DNA from 2 places in the Sedimentibacter sp. B4 genome. Region 1 is predicted to be linked to the other one. Evidence: riboswitches for the same ligand, from Rfam matches in the RefSeq annotation. Region 1 holds a riboswitch; the other holds the start of a gene.
The links. Region 1 has a riboswitch for cyclic di-GMP ahead of BN358_RS14815 (helix-turn-helix domain-containing protein). Riboswitches for the same ligand answer to the same signal wherever they lie in the genome.

Region 1 (7,608 bases):
CTGCCAGGATTCTCATACTAAAGGACTTGGGCCTTAAAAAAGAAATAAAGCTTCTAAAAAATGATTTGATAGAAAATGAGGAACAACTGGTAAAATCAAATGAACACAACAAAATAATAACAGAATTTTTTTCAAACATATCTCATGAACTTAAAACACCTATTAATGTTATATTGAGTGCAATACAGCTTCTTATGATAAAATGCGTCGATGACAGCAGTGTTTACAATGAAAAATCCGCTAAGCTTTTGAATGTTATAAAGCAAAATGGGTACAGGCTTATAAGACTTGTAAACAATTTACTTGATATGTCAAAATTTGATTCCGGCTTCCTGAAGCTAAATCTTTGCAATGAAAACATAGTTAGCATTGTGGAAGATATAACGCTTTCAGTAGCAGATTATATAAAATCAAAGGGCGTAAATATAATTTTCGATACTGAAGTGGAAGAAGTACTTATGGCTGTTGACTGTGACAAAATTGAAAGGATAATATTAAACCTTCTTTCAAATGCCATAAAGTTTACAAACAGCGGAGATGACATATTTGTCTTTGTTAAAGATGAAGAAGAAACTGTTAAAATTTCTGTCAAGGATACGGGAGTGGGAATTCCTGAGGATAAGCTTAAAATAATATTTGACAGGTTTGGCCAGGTTGAAAAAACACTTACAAGAAACAAGGAAGGCACAGGAATTGGATTGTCTCTTGTAAAAAACCTAGTAGAAATTCACGGCGGCAGCATATCTGTAAATAGCAAGGTAGGGGAAGGAAGCGAGTTTATTGTGGAGCTGCCTGTAACACTAATAGATGAAAAGGAAGAGAATCTATGCAGCCCTTACTACAGCAGTGGAAAGGTTGACAACATTCTGGTTGAATTTTCAGATATATATCAATGAAATAAGTGATTATTTAAAACAATAATAATGGGATGTTAGGGTTAGTTCAAAATGAACAAGCCCTTTTTGTATTCATCGTGTTTCTATTGAGTAACATTACATGTATTTGTTGACAATCAAAAATCTTTATTGGATAATGTAATTACTGACACTGGATAACATACCAATATTACCAGTAGCATAGAAAGGATTACGTATGATTGATTATTCCAAAAACAATTATAAAACAATATTAAAAATTATAATTACAGCAGCTTTGATGCTGCTGGCAGTTATTAACTATCACGAAGCAGTTGATTTATTAATAAAAATTTACGGAATTGTTTATCCTCTTCTGCTTGGGGCTGTTATGGCTTTTGTGCTTAACATTTTAGTTGTTAAATATGAAAAACAATATTTTCCGGGAAACAAAAACAAGTTTGTTGTTAGTTCTCGCAGGTTTGTGTGCATTTTGCTGGCAATAATGACAATAATTCTTGTTGTTTTCTTTGCTCTGAGAATTGTTATACCACAGCTTGTAAAGTTCATCACATTGCTGGTGGAAAAATTTCCGGGAGTTTATGAAAGTGTTGTTAAATGGATTGTTGAAAATTCACATGAAATTCCTGCGCTTCAGCAAAAAATAAAAGAGCTTGACATGGATGGCTATGCTGTACTAAATAAAGTGCTTGGTCTTTTGGGAAACTGGACATTTGGGACTGTGTCATTCATAGGTTCAGCATTTGGAGCTATGGTGGAATTTATTCTTGCAGTTACATTTTCCATTTATATACTTGCTGATAAGGAAGACCTAAAAAATAAATTTAAAAAACTTTTTAAAGCATATATCAGCAAAAGAAAAAAGAACAAGAATTTATGATGTGCTAAACACTGCAAATGAATCATTTTCAAGCTATATAGTTGGTCAATGCAAGGAAGCTGTTATATTAGGAACTCTTTGCACTGCAGGAATGATAATACTTAGTTTTCCATATTCAACCATCATCGGTCCTGTAATGGGTTTAACGGCGCTTATACCTATGATAGGAGCCTACATAGGTGCAGCTCTTGGATTTTTACTTATTGTAGCTGTGAATCCTCTGAAGGCTTTGTTGTTTATTGTATTCATTGTTGTTTTGCAACAGTTGGAAGGAAACTTGATTTATCCAAAAGTAGTTGGAAATAGTATAGGGCTTCCTGGCATATGGGTGTTTGCTGCAGTAATTGTAGGAGGAGGCTTTATGGGCATTGCAGGAATTATTTTTGGGGTTCCGGTTGCAGCCACAGCATACAAGATTATGAGCAAATCAGTGAATGAGAGAATCAAAAAAGCAAAATAACCATACTCAGCATAATTGAAGGGACATAATGAAATGAAATATGAAAATATAAGAAGGGCTAAGTTTATCAGCAGGCCAAACAGGTTTATAGCTAATATTGAAATAGACGGTAAGATTGAAATTTGTCATGTTAAAAACACAGGCCGATGCAAAGAACTCTTAACACCTTATGTTGATATATATGTTCAGGAATTTGACAGCAAAATACGAAAAACAAAATATGATCTTATATCTGTTTACAAGGGAGAACGCCTCATTAACATGGACAGTCAGGTTCCGAACAAGGTGTTTGGGGAATGGGTAAGAAATAGCAGCGTGTTTGAAAATATAAAGCTAATAAAAGCAGAACAGAAATACAAAAATTCCAGATTTGATTTTTATCTGGAAGCTGATGATAAAAAAATATTCGTTGAAGTGAAGGGAGTAACACTGGAAGAGGACGGAATAGTAATGTTTCCGGATGCTCCCACTGAAAGAGGGCTGAAGCACTTGAACGAGCTGTCCTCCTGCATTGATGAAGGATATGAAGCTTATGTTTTTTTCATTGTCCAAATGAAGGATGTGAAATATTTTACCTCAAATGTTAAAACACACAAGGAATTTGCTGATACTCTCATTAAAGCAAGACAAAAAGGTGTCAACATAATTGCTCTTGATTGTGATGTAAAAGAAGACAGCATAACTGCAATGAACTTTGTTGAAATAAAACTTTAATTTTGAAATTAATATATGAAAGTTCCTTGGACGAATTACCAATAATTGTTTTCTCCAGCTAGTTGCAAAAAATGTTATATAAGTGAATATTTATTTCTTGCATAAATCTATTCTGTATGTTAACATACTAACGATTTTAAAATAATTAATAAAAATTTATTGGAGGAAACATGAACAAAGAGAATCAAATGGCAATTGCCAACCCGTCTCCATTAGGCCTTTTAGGATTTGGATTGACAACTGTGCTTCTCAATCTTCACAATGCAGATATTATTCCGCTTTCAGTAGTAATAGTAGCAATGGGATTTGCATTGGGCGGAGCAGCTCAAATCATTGCAGGAATAATGGAATTTTTGAAGAACAACACCTTTGGAGCTACAGCATTTACAGCTTACGGATTTTTTTGGTGGTCGCTTATATTTATTTGGATTAACCCTTTTGAAGGAATAAAAGCAGCCGATGAAAAAAGTATGGGATTTTACTTGCTGCTTTGGGGTATATTTACAGCATTTATGTTTATTGGAACTTTGAAGCACAACCGCGCCACACAAATTGTATTCTTATCACTTGCAATACTGTTTTTAATGTTATCAATAGGAGATTTTACAGGAATTCACAGCATTAAAATTGCTGCAGGATGGGTTGGAATTTTCTGCGGATCATCAGCAATATATACTTCATTGGCTCAGGTTGTAAACAACGAATTTAAAAAGCAAATAATGCCTTTATAATAAAATAAATAAAAACTGCGCTGTTGGCGCAGTTTTTATTATATCTGTTAGCAATTATTTGTCATCTCCGGTAAACATTTGAGTCCAAAACGTTTTTCCGCTTGCGTCTGTCCAGTATCCTACACCTATATAAATAAATTCAGGTGAAAGTATATTTGCTCTGTGTGAAGGTGAACCCATCCACTGAGAAACAACTTCTTCAGGAGTGTCTTGCCCTGATGCTATATTTTCACCCCATGCAGAATAAGTTACGCCATATTTTAACAACATATCTCCGGCCATCCCGTAAGTGGGAGACTGGTGTGCAAAATAATTGTTGTCTGCCATATCCTTCGATTTTAATCTTGCCACGTCAGATATTTTTGTATTGAAACTGAGTGCAGGCAAACCGTTTTTTTGCCTTTCAACATTCACAAGATCCGCTACTCTTTTTTCATAAGAAGAAGAACTTGAAGGAACAACTGAAGGATCTGCCGTTGGATTAGCTGAAGGTTCAGTGGTGTTGAAATTGTAGAAATTGTCTAGGTTGAAATTATTCGGGTCAAAATCGTTCCAGTTAAAGTTTGAAAATGCAAGTGCCTGCACTGGTGTCAATGCAAGAACTAAAGTTAAAGCAAATGCCGATACTTTTTTCATACATATTCTCCTCACTTAATATTAAGCTGGTAAAACAAATAATTACTACATGAAACTATTAAAAGTTTCATAGTTATTATTGCAATTAAAGACATAAATATAATGAGCAGTTGTTTGATAATTTGACTAATAGTGACAATTGTAATCTTTATAATTTTAGAAAATTTTCCTTTTATTTACAAATTGTATTGACAACGTTCGCCAAGAAGACTATAATTATGACAAATTCATATTGGCAAAACAGGCGAAAGTCTGTGACGCAAAGCTAAAGGGCCTTTAAAATGGCAGCCAGCTGCAGTTTGCATTGCTATTGAATGGCAATGCTATTTTTTTTGAGGTGAAAAATGGACTTCATAACAATAAAGGATGCAGCAGATTCGTGGGGTGTTTCTCCAAGAAGAGTTCAATTATTATGTGCAAATAAAAGAATTGACGGAGCAGTAAAATTCGGAAGAGACTGGGCAATACCAAAAGATGCTGAAAAGCCTACTGATGCGAGAATTAAGTCAGGTAACTATAAAAATTGGAGAAATAAAGAATAAGGAGATAAATATGAAATTTTTCAAACATGTGTTATGTTTAACATTAGCCGGTGTACTATTATGCAACAATCCAACTTTTGCTGCAACAAGTTCGTACCGAAGCACTAACATAAATGGAATAAACATTAATTATATTAATATACAAATGAATTCAAACATAAAGACAGTAGTGTTAAATGCAGAAAACCAGATGAATAGTTCTGATTCTCTTGCAAACATGGCAAAAAGCTCAGGAGCTTTTGCTGCAATAAACGGAACTTATTTTGAAGCTTACAATGGAACTCCTGTTCCATGGGGAACAATAATCAAAAATGGAAAAATAATTCACATTAGCAATGGCGGATCTGTTGCAGGAATTTCTTCAGGAGGCAAATTAATCATAGACAGGCTTTCCTTTGATTTTGAAGTATACATAAACGGTAAATTCAGGTCAATACCGTGGAGAATAAATCATCCAAGCACTGAAGCAGATGCAATAACAATTTTTACTCCTGAATATGGTTCAACAGTCAATCTTCAACCAGGAGCCAAAGCAGCAATAGTAAAAAACGGAAAGGTTACTGAAATTTCCACTACAGATTTTATAGTTCCAAGTGGCGGATTTGCTGTAGTATATAATCAATCAGTTGTTTATTTGCTTGATGAGCGTTTTAAGACAGGAGATGAAGTTTATTACAAGGTAATCATAAAAACAACATTTACAAATGCTGAAGACTGGAATGATGTTGTAAGCGCACTTGGTGCAGGTCCAAGCTTAATTATCAACGGAAACATTACTGCCGATGGCCCTGCAGAAGGATTTTTTGAAGCGAAAATCAACACAAACAGTGCAGCAAGGTCATTTATAGGAACAAAATCCGACGGTACCATAACAATTGGCAACATGGGATCGGCTACAGTGAAGAATGCAGCAGAAACTTTGAAGCAAATGGGATTTGTAAACGCCATGTGCCTTGATGGAGGTGGTTCAGTTGCTCTTTACCATCCTGCATCAAATGTTTCAACTTCCGGAAGAAAAATAAACAACGGACTTGCGTTTGTTGAGGAAAAAATTACAGGTATCACTGCAGTGCCAACATCATCAAAGGTATTACTTGATGGAAATGATGTAAATATTGAAGCTTACAACATTGATAACAGCAATTACTTCAAGCTTAGGGACATTGCAAAGATTCTCGATGGAAGCAAAAAAAGCTTCAATGTTGAGTGGGACAACAGCAAAAATGCAATAAATATTGTGAAAAATAAAAAATACAGTCCAGTTGGTCTGGAGCTTGCTTCATCTAATGAAAAAAGAAGTAAGGGTGCTGTTAAATCAAGTTCTGAAGTTTATTTGAACGGAGAAAAAGTCACTCTAACTGCTTACAATATTGACGGTAACAACTACTTTAAACTTCGTGATATCGCTGGAACATTGGATTTTGAAGTTATGTGGGACGCTGTTCAAAATGCAGTAATCATAGAAACAACAATTGAATAGAAAACTGCCTGCACATTATGCAGGCAATTTTTATATAATAAGGAAAGTTCTCTTTCCTATTATATAAAAACGAGGATTGCAAAGGACGGGACGTCCTTAACCTTAAGGGGGGTGCGGAGTCAAAAACGCGTATACATTTTTACGCCGAAGGGGGACATAGGTCCCCCTAGCGGAGTTGCGGAGCAACTTTTTATATGTATAATATAATATTGAATGAGAAATTTTATTATTTCAAGGTTTAAATTTCCAATGATGGGTAAAAATAAAATAGTACATTATTTCAAATATAAGATTCATTAAATATCTCGGAAGGAGGAATTGAAATGGACAGCAATATGGAAGCTTATTGCACAGTATGCGGAAAGTTCACTTATTTTATTTATGATGGAGAAGACTGGGTGTGTCAGACATGTGACAGTGTAAATACAAATGCCATGAAAGGCGAAACAGACATGATGTTTGATCAATATAAAGACTGATTGGTATAATTACAGGAAAATAAGGTGTACATTTAAGTTTCAAAAATTTAATCCCGGGTATATATTAGTCAACATAAGAAATGAAGGAGTGTTGCTAATGAAAATACTAGTTCCAGTTGATGGTTCTACAGCATCCATAAACGCAGTTAAAAAATCTATTGAAGTAGCAAAAAAATTCAATGGGACAATAAAACTGCTATCTGTTGTTCACATTGAAAGTTTGCAAAACTACTTGAGATATAAAAAGCAATGGAGCCAGGTAGATGGTTCGGCAATATCAGAATTAGATCCCGAACAAAAGAAAATAGAAGACAAAATGAAGGAAAATTCTTGCAAGATATTGAATGCAATTGTTGAAAAGCTGGATTTTTCAAATATCCATACAGAAGAAGAAGTATTGATCGGCGAACCATATGAAGTAATACTTCAAACAGCAAAAAATGAAAACTTCGATTTGATTGTAATGGGAAACAGAGGTTTTTCAAAAATAAAAAGGTTTTTTGTTGGTTCAGTTACACAAAGGGTAATTTCAGATTCTCCTTGCCCTGTGCTTGTAATTCATAGCAAATCAGATATTTAAGTTGTACCTGATTTCTAATACTATATATTCTTTATCCCCCTCGTAAAAAGGAACACATATGTGTTCCTTTTTATTTTGCATTGGCTGATTTCAGTCTTTTATGTTTTTTATTTCTGGTCTTCTTTTTTCATTGCCGCCCTCATGTACACCAATAATTTGTCCGTTAATTATGCCTACGTCAGCATTGTCCTTCGGCTCCATTTTTCGCAGTTCTGAATTACTTTTATCTCT
Region 2 (7,608 bases), on a different contig from region 1:
TAGAAGCTGAAACTCAGGCTGAAAAGATTCAAAAGATAAAAGAAAGTATCGACAACAAGACATACAAGATTGATGTGGATGAAATTGTCAAAAAACTATTGAAATAAGAGGATAGTATGAAAACATTGTATGAAATACTCAGGGAAAGTGCAGAGCTTTATAGTAATTTTTTGGAGTTGGAATATAAAAAATACGAATTCATAATCAAAGACGATACGTTATCTTTGGATGAAACAGTAGCAGAAGAACAGGCTTTTTATATGAAAATGAGAGGCCTTGAGCAAAAAAGAATAGCATACATTGAAAAAATGGGCATGAAAGATAAAACTCTTGCGGAAATTATAGAGCTGTCGGGTGATGATGATAAAGCAATTCTCAAGGAAGCATATGACGAATTGAACAGGCTTATAACTGAAGTTAAGAAAATAAGCGATTTGTGCAAGCTTGTTATTGAAGTGAGACTTCGCAGAATAGACAGGGCAATGAGCAAGCTGGGGCAAAAAGAAAATACATATTCAAATGAAGATGTAAAGAACAACAATACTAAAAGCTTTTTGCTCTCTAAAAAAATTTAAGGAGAATCATATGCTAAGATCAACATTTTTAGGATATAAGACAGCTACCAGTGCCTTGACGGTAAGTCAAAACCAGATGGATGTAGTGGGGCAGAACATTTCTAATGTAAATACAAAAGGATATACAAGGCAGCGTGTTGACATAAATTCAGTTTCATTCAGAACAAACAACCTAAAATACGGACCTGCAGGTGTCGTAATAGGGCAGGGAGTTGAAGCATCCGGAGTAAGCCAATACAGAGATTCTTTTCTTGACTTGAGATATAGAACCGAATCATCAAAGGCAGGAAGTCAGGAAGTTCAATTGAGTGCTTTAAGCGATTTAGAAGCAGTCTTTGATGAAATTACAACTGATGGGCTTGATGCTCAATTTTCTGATCTTTTGGAACAGCTTCATTCATTGACGTCATCTCCTTCAGACCCGGTGCTGGAGGGAGTTGTAAGGACGTCTGCAGAAATGCTCACACAAATGTTCAACAACTATTCAGCTCAGATACAAACAATCAAAGATCAGCAGCAGACATATCTTAAAGACGGAGCAATTGAAAAAGTAAACCAGCTGCTGGACAACATAGCAGAACTCAACAGCCAGATAAAAGCAGACAATGTAAGCGGCAATCCAGCATTGGAGCTTAATGATAAAAGAAATACCCTCATTGATGAACTTTCAAGTTACCTGGACATTGAAACGGAAGTGGTCCCTCTAGATATTGGGGGAGGTAAAAAAATCGATGAACTTGTAATTAAGCTGAAATTGTCTGATAACAACATGGTAAATATTGTAGACAGAGATAAATATGCTGAATTTTCATCAGCTTTGGACAGCGCAAGCAGCGACGTGAAAGTTGAACTGACAAAAAACATAGACAACAGCTATACTAACACAGATTTAACCGATTTAATTGATAAGGGGCAAATTGGCGGTTATATTAAATTTTTAAACGGCAAGGGTGATTTTGCAGATAAAACTGATGTGGATTCACAAACCAAGGGCGTTCAGTACTACCAAAAAATGCTGGACACTGTGGCTAACAAGTTTGCAGCGGAAATGAATTTATTAAACGAAGCAGATAAGCCACTGTTTGATAAAAGAAGCGGAACTGAAATTACAGCTGGAAACATTAAGATATCAGATGCTTGGGCTGATTCAACAAATTCATATATAAATAACACTACAGTCGTTACTGCTGGAGACAATGCAGGGGCTACAGATAATATACTGAGAATGATAGCAAAATTTCAGGAAAAAATGGATTTTACTACTGATACTGGCAAGGCTCTGTTTAAAGGTTCATTCCAGGAATTTCTTTCATTTACAACCACAAGGCTTAATCTTCAGGTGTCTGATGTCGAGACAGCTTATGAAACATATTCAGAAACACAGTTTCAAATTGAGTATTCAAGAAGCAGTCTGTCTTCAGTTGATTTGAACGAAGAAGGCGTAAATCTTCTGACATACAGCAAATCATACAATGCAGCAGCAAGGCTTATGACAACAATAGATGAAATGCTGGATACATTAATTAACCAAATGGCTAGGTAGGCGGTGAAATTATGAGAATAACTACAAACATGATGTCTAACAAATATATAAAAAACCTGAATAAATCTGCAAATGAGATGAATTATTTAAATGAAAAGGTAACAACAGGCAGAAAATTTTTTAAGGGTTCAGAGGACCCTGTAAGCGCAATAAAGGCATACAAGCTTAGACGTGAATACAGAAGCACTGAAATGTATGACACAAACATAAAGGATGTTGATTCATTCCTTACATCAGCAGAAACAAACCTTACTGAAATAAGCGATAATCTGGAGACAGTGTATAAATCTTATTTAAAAGGTATAAACGGGACAATGGGTTCAGACGATAGGGAAATAATTGCCAAGGAACTTGACAACCTGCAGAAATCCATGCTTGCATCTTTGAACGGAAAATTCAGTGACAGGTATGTTTTTGGGGGAACCAGCAAAGATGAGCTTCCATTTACTCTTAATGCAAACGGCGAACTTCTTTACAAAGGAGTAAATGTGAATTCAAACGATGCAGCATTAGAACAATTGTCCAAGGAAGTAATAAACATCGATCTTGGACTTGGAATGACATTTAATGGTGGAAATCTTAATCAGGACACTGTATTTAACATTTCCATGTCAGGAATAAGTTTCATGGGATACGGAGAGGCTGTAGATGAAAACGGCAGTCCTAAGCTTGATTCCGAAGGTAATCCTGTTCCTAACAATCTTTACACATTGGTTGGAAAAATGAAGGATGTTTTAAGAAGCGATGATTATTCCATGGAAAAGATTTCTCCATTCATAGGAGAATTTGAAGACCAAAAAAATCAAGTGTTGGTAAGCATAACAGATATTGGATCAAAAACAAATTATTTGGATTTCCTTAAACTTAGAAATGAAGACAATCAATATAATTTAAATGAAAAGCTTGTAGAAGTTGAAGAAGTGGATAACGCAGAAGCAATTGTTGATTTTACAATGCAAGAATATTCATACAATGCTGCCTTGTCAATGGGAAATAAAATTCTTCAAAACAGTTTTATTGATTTCATGAAATAATAAAGGAGTGAAATTATGATTGAACCTCTTATAGAAATTAAGACCATTCCCATGTCCATGGAATTTAAAATTAATAAGGCACGATATGAAATAATCAATACAAATGCTACCTTTGAGATGACCAGGGATAAGGGCGGAGTGCAAATGCATATGAAGCCCACAAGGCTTAATATTGACACTGTTGAAGCAAGGTATTCAGCAGGAATAAAAAGTGCAATGCGTTCTGTAGAAGACTTCGCACAAGAAGGTATACAGGCAGCATACAAGGCTACGGCCAGATATGCTGAAGAAGGAAACTTAATGCTTGATATAAATTTCATGGATAATCCAATTCCTGAAATTGCCATGAGAAGATTTTTCAGCGATGTTGATTTTAATATTGGATTTGCTCCGAGCACCGGACCTGATATTTCATGGGAACCTGGAGAACTTTCAATTAATTTTGAAATGGATAAACTTAATTTTGACTGGAATGTAGAAAGACCGCAAATAAACTTCATTCCGGGAAGTATAGAGTTCATAATAAACGAATATCCAAGGGTAGAAATAAATTATGTTGGCACCCCAATTTTTGTTCCACCAAGTTCGAATCCTTATAATAAGGCGATAGACACAAGAGCATGAGGTAAAAAATGAATATAAAAACTAGAGATTTTGGATATATTGCCGTAAATGAAGAAGATGAAATCACATTTACATGTGGAATGTATGGTTTTGAAGAATATAAGAAATATGTCATATTGAAAGACTCACCGGAAGATGATGTTATGTATCTTCAGTCTCTTGAAAATAATGATTTATCTTTTGTGTTGATTGATCCATATGCTGTTGCCACAGGTTTTGATCCTTCAGTTAATGAAGAAGACTTGAAAGATTTAGAAACAGTCAGTGAATCTGAATTAAGGTTTTTGGTTATTGCAATTATAAAAGAAGAAATTAAGGACTCTGTTGTGAATTTAAAAAGTCCGATTGCATTAAACCCAAAAACAAGAAAAGCTAAACAAGTTATTTTGCAGAATTCCTATCCTCTCAGATACAACATATTACAAGAGGGGGATTCCATATGTTAGTAATAAAAAGAAAAGAATCGGAATCCATACTGATCGGGGATGACATTGAGATAATAATTTCTGAAATTTCTCAGGATAAGGTTAAAATAGCAATCAATGCACCCAAGGACATTAAAATAACAAGAAAAGAACTGGCTGAAACATGTGAATTTAATATTAACGCTTCGGAACAAATAAGTAAAAGTAGCTTAAATAATATTAAGTTAAGTTTAAAAAACACAGACAAAAAGTAGAAATATTAAAAATTTCTTAACTTTTTCTGCATCTTTTTTGAATTTTTATTACAAATGTAGTTTTAAATATACAAAGGTTTGCAAAAATATAAAATTTGCAGGCCTTTTTTTATTGCCAAAAATTATAAAGTCATGAATAATTCAGCATTGTTAAAAAAAGAAGCAAAAATATACAAACTTTTTCCATGCACTATATATGCACATTAAAGTATTAATATGCAAAATACGGTGTGTCGAAAATGCTTGCAATTTGCAGAATCTTCTATTATAATTATTTTTGTTAGTAAAAAAATTGATAAGTGGTAAACCTGCCGAAAGGCAGCGACACAAAGCTACAGGGCCTAAAGATATTTATTCTATGGTTGCCAGCTGCCAATAATAATGAAATGTAATTATTTTTTATAATTATAATTTAATTATTATTGTCGCATGCAAACATATAAACTTTATATGTTTTTTATTATGCCTTTTTTTAAGATAACGGGGGAGATTAAGATGAATTTTGATAACAATGTAAGTTTAAATCTATTGAATAAGAGTCTTGACGGGCTTTGGCTCAGACAGCAAATCACTATGGAAAACATAGCTAACTTTTCCACACCAGGCTATAAAAGCAAATTTGTTGACTTTGAAAGCCTTCTTAAATCAAATCTTAATAATACTGAAAAAACTTCAGAAGCAAACAATCAAATAAAATCAAGCAACATCATAATTGAAGAAAATAATGATCAATCATTGCGACTAGATGGAAACAATGTGGATCTTGAAAAAGAAAATCTCCAGCTTGCAAAGACGCAGCTTGAGTACATGTATACAGTCACTGAAATGAATTCTTATTTTTCTAAACTTAAGTCTGTTATTTCAGAAGGCAAAAAATAAGGGGGAAAGTTATGGCATTTTTGGAGTCACTTAATATCAGCGGATCAGGGCTTACTGCTCAGAGATTCCGCATGGATGTAATATCTGAAAATATTGCAAACATTGATACAACAAGAACAGAAAACGGGGAACCTTACAGAAGAAAGATGGTTGTTCTTACTTCTGAAAACAGTTTCAAGGAAATGATGGTTAAAAATATTAAGGATTATGAAGCCGGTGGAGTGGAAGTTACGGAAATTGTTGAAGATCAAAGCGAGTTCAAGCTTGTTTATGACCCTGAACATCCGGATGCCGATATGAACGGATATGTGAAAATGCCCAATGTTGATTCTCTAAAGGAAACAGTGGACATGATGGAAGCATACAGAGCGTATCAGGCAAATGTAACTGCTCTTAACACAACAAAACAAATGGCAGTGAAGGCTTTGGAGATAGGGAGATAAAAAATGTTTATAGAACCGATACAACCAATTAAGGGAATTTACCAGATTAATGAATTAAGCAAGAATGAAAACACAGTTGAAAAAGGAAACAGTCTTTTCAAATCCATTTTTGACAATGCATTAAATGATTACATAAGTGCTGAAAAGCAGGTTGACGAAGACATATACAAGCTTTCAACAGGAGAAAGCGATGATGTTCACAATTTAATGATAAATACAAAAAAAGCAGAATTATCTCTTGATCTTATGATACAACTTAGAAACAAGACATTAGATGCTTACAATGAAATAATGCGTATGAATTTATAATATAGCGTACATATTTAGGAGTTATTAATGGCTGATCAAATCAAAAACATCGTCAAAAGTATAAAAGACTTTTGGGATAAATTAAGCAGCAAAAGCAGGAAAATTATAATTGGCGGATTTGCAGGCATAGTTGTGGCGTCTTTAATTATTGCACTTGTTTTGAACAACAAGGAATATGTTGTTTTGTTCAGTGGTATTGACGAGGAAGAAACTGCTGAAGTAATGCAGCAGCTTCAGGAAAACAACGTTGATTACAAATATGAAAATGACGGAACCATTCTTATACCAGAAGCGCAGGAAAGCACCTTAAGAATGCAGCTTGCACAGTCAGGACACCCCAGAAGCGGAACAAATTACGATGTTTTTACTGAAAATATTGATTTCATGACAACAGATTATGAAAAAAGACAATATGAAATATTTCAGCTTCAGGAAAGGCTTCAATCATCAATTATGACAATTGATGGTGTTGAGGATGCAATTGTTACTATAAGCGTACCTGAGGAAAAAAACTTCGCATGGGAAACAAATACTGCAAAACCTTCCGCTTCAGTAAAAGTAAATCTTAAAAGCGGCAAGTCATTATCCTCTTCTCAAACAGATGGAATAATGCAGCTGGTGGTTAAAAGTGTTGAAGGTCTGGAGGAAGAAAATGTTGCCATTGTTGATAATGATGGAAACAGTCTTGTGGCAAGTGGAGAAATTAAGCAAACAAACACCATAAAGCTTAAACTGGAAATTGAAAAGCAATTTGAAAGAGAAACAATCAAAAATGTTTCAGAGTTCCTGGCAAAGATATACGGTGAAGAAAATATTAAAGTATCTGCAAAATGCACTATTAATTTTGATAAGAAAATAAGCGAGATGCTACAGTACCTGCCAGATGAAGAAACAAAACTTGGTGTTCCGGGAAGCACACAAAATCAAAGAGAAATAACAGGACCCGGTGAAACTGTTGGAGGAATATCAGGAACAGAATCAAATGCTGAGGTTCCCACATATCCGGGAGTAGTAGTAGAAGGCGACAACATTTATTTTAAAGATTCAAACTCAATCAATTACCTGGTAAGCCAGCTGAAGGAACAAATTGAGCATAATCCGGGGGAAATTGAGCAGTTGACTGTTGCTGCTGTAATTAACAAGGCAAGCATAAGAGATGAGGAATTAACTGAAGTCAAGGAACTCATAGCTTTCTCGGCAGGTGTTTCAACAGAAGACATAGCACTTCACAACATGCTTTTTTATGATCCTGATGCTCCGGCTCAGCCTGCAATATCAGATGAAGTAAATGGAGAAGATGCAATAACTATGAGAGAGATACTGATTTACGGCGGAATAGCGCTGGCAGTTTTATCGGTGCTGATTTTCATATTGAGCATAGTCTTAAGAAAGCGTAAGAAGAAAAAAGAAGCCTTGAATGCTGCCAAGTCAAAAGCTGAAGCAGAAGCTGAAGCAGCCGCAGCCGGTGATTTCTCATGGCAGGATATACAAGATGGAATTAAACTGCAGGAAACACAGGAAC

Region 2: it holds a riboswitch for cyclic di-GMP, as region 1 does, so the genes downstream of both, flgB (flagellar basal body rod protein FlgB) here and BN358_RS14815 (helix-turn-helix domain-containing protein) in region 1, are expected to answer to the same signal.

Annotation. Positions count from the first base shown of each region.
Region 1 is NZ_CANG01000906.1:97,943-105,550, reverse strand. It holds gene BN358_RS14840 (MASE3 domain-containing protein) at 1-896, shown strand, start outside; gene BN358_RS22460 (AI-2E family transporter) at 1,093-1,755, shown strand; gene BN358_RS22455 (AI-2E family transporter) at 1,757-2,215, shown strand; gene sfsA (DNA/RNA nuclease SfsA) at 2,249-2,929, shown strand; gene BN358_RS14825 (GPR1/FUN34/YaaH family transporter) at 3,100-3,660, shown strand; gene BN358_RS14820 (CAP domain-containing protein) at 3,715-4,296, opposite strand; cyclic di-GMP riboswitch class I at 4,521-4,596, shown strand; gene BN358_RS14815 (helix-turn-helix domain-containing protein) at 4,641-4,838, shown strand; gene BN358_RS14810 (phosphodiester glycosidase family protein) at 4,849-6,318, shown strand; gene BN358_RS27120 (hypothetical protein) at 6,642-6,797, shown strand; gene BN358_RS14805 (universal stress protein) at 6,895-7,377, shown strand; gene BN358_RS27115 (hypothetical protein) at 7,468-7,608, opposite strand, start outside.
Region 2 is NZ_CANG01000937.1:55,608-63,215, reverse strand. It holds gene BN358_RS17070 (flagellar biosynthesis anti-sigma factor FlgM) at 1-107, shown strand, start outside; gene BN358_RS17065 (flagellar protein FlgN) at 117-575, shown strand; gene flgK (flagellar hook-associated protein FlgK) at 586-2,118, shown strand; gene flgL (flagellar hook-associated protein FlgL) at 2,130-3,152, shown strand; gene BN358_RS17050 (DUF6470 family protein) at 3,168-3,776, shown strand; gene fliW (flagellar assembly protein FliW) at 3,785-4,222, shown strand; gene BN358_RS17040 (carbon storage regulator) at 4,216-4,455, shown strand; cyclic di-GMP riboswitch class I at 4,747-4,832, shown strand; gene flgB (flagellar basal body rod protein FlgB) at 4,951-5,334, shown strand; gene flgC (flagellar basal body rod protein FlgC) at 5,346-5,777, shown strand; gene fliE (flagellar hook-basal body complex protein FliE) at 5,781-6,086, shown strand; gene fliF (flagellar basal-body MS-ring/collar protein FliF) at 6,114-7,608, shown strand, end outside.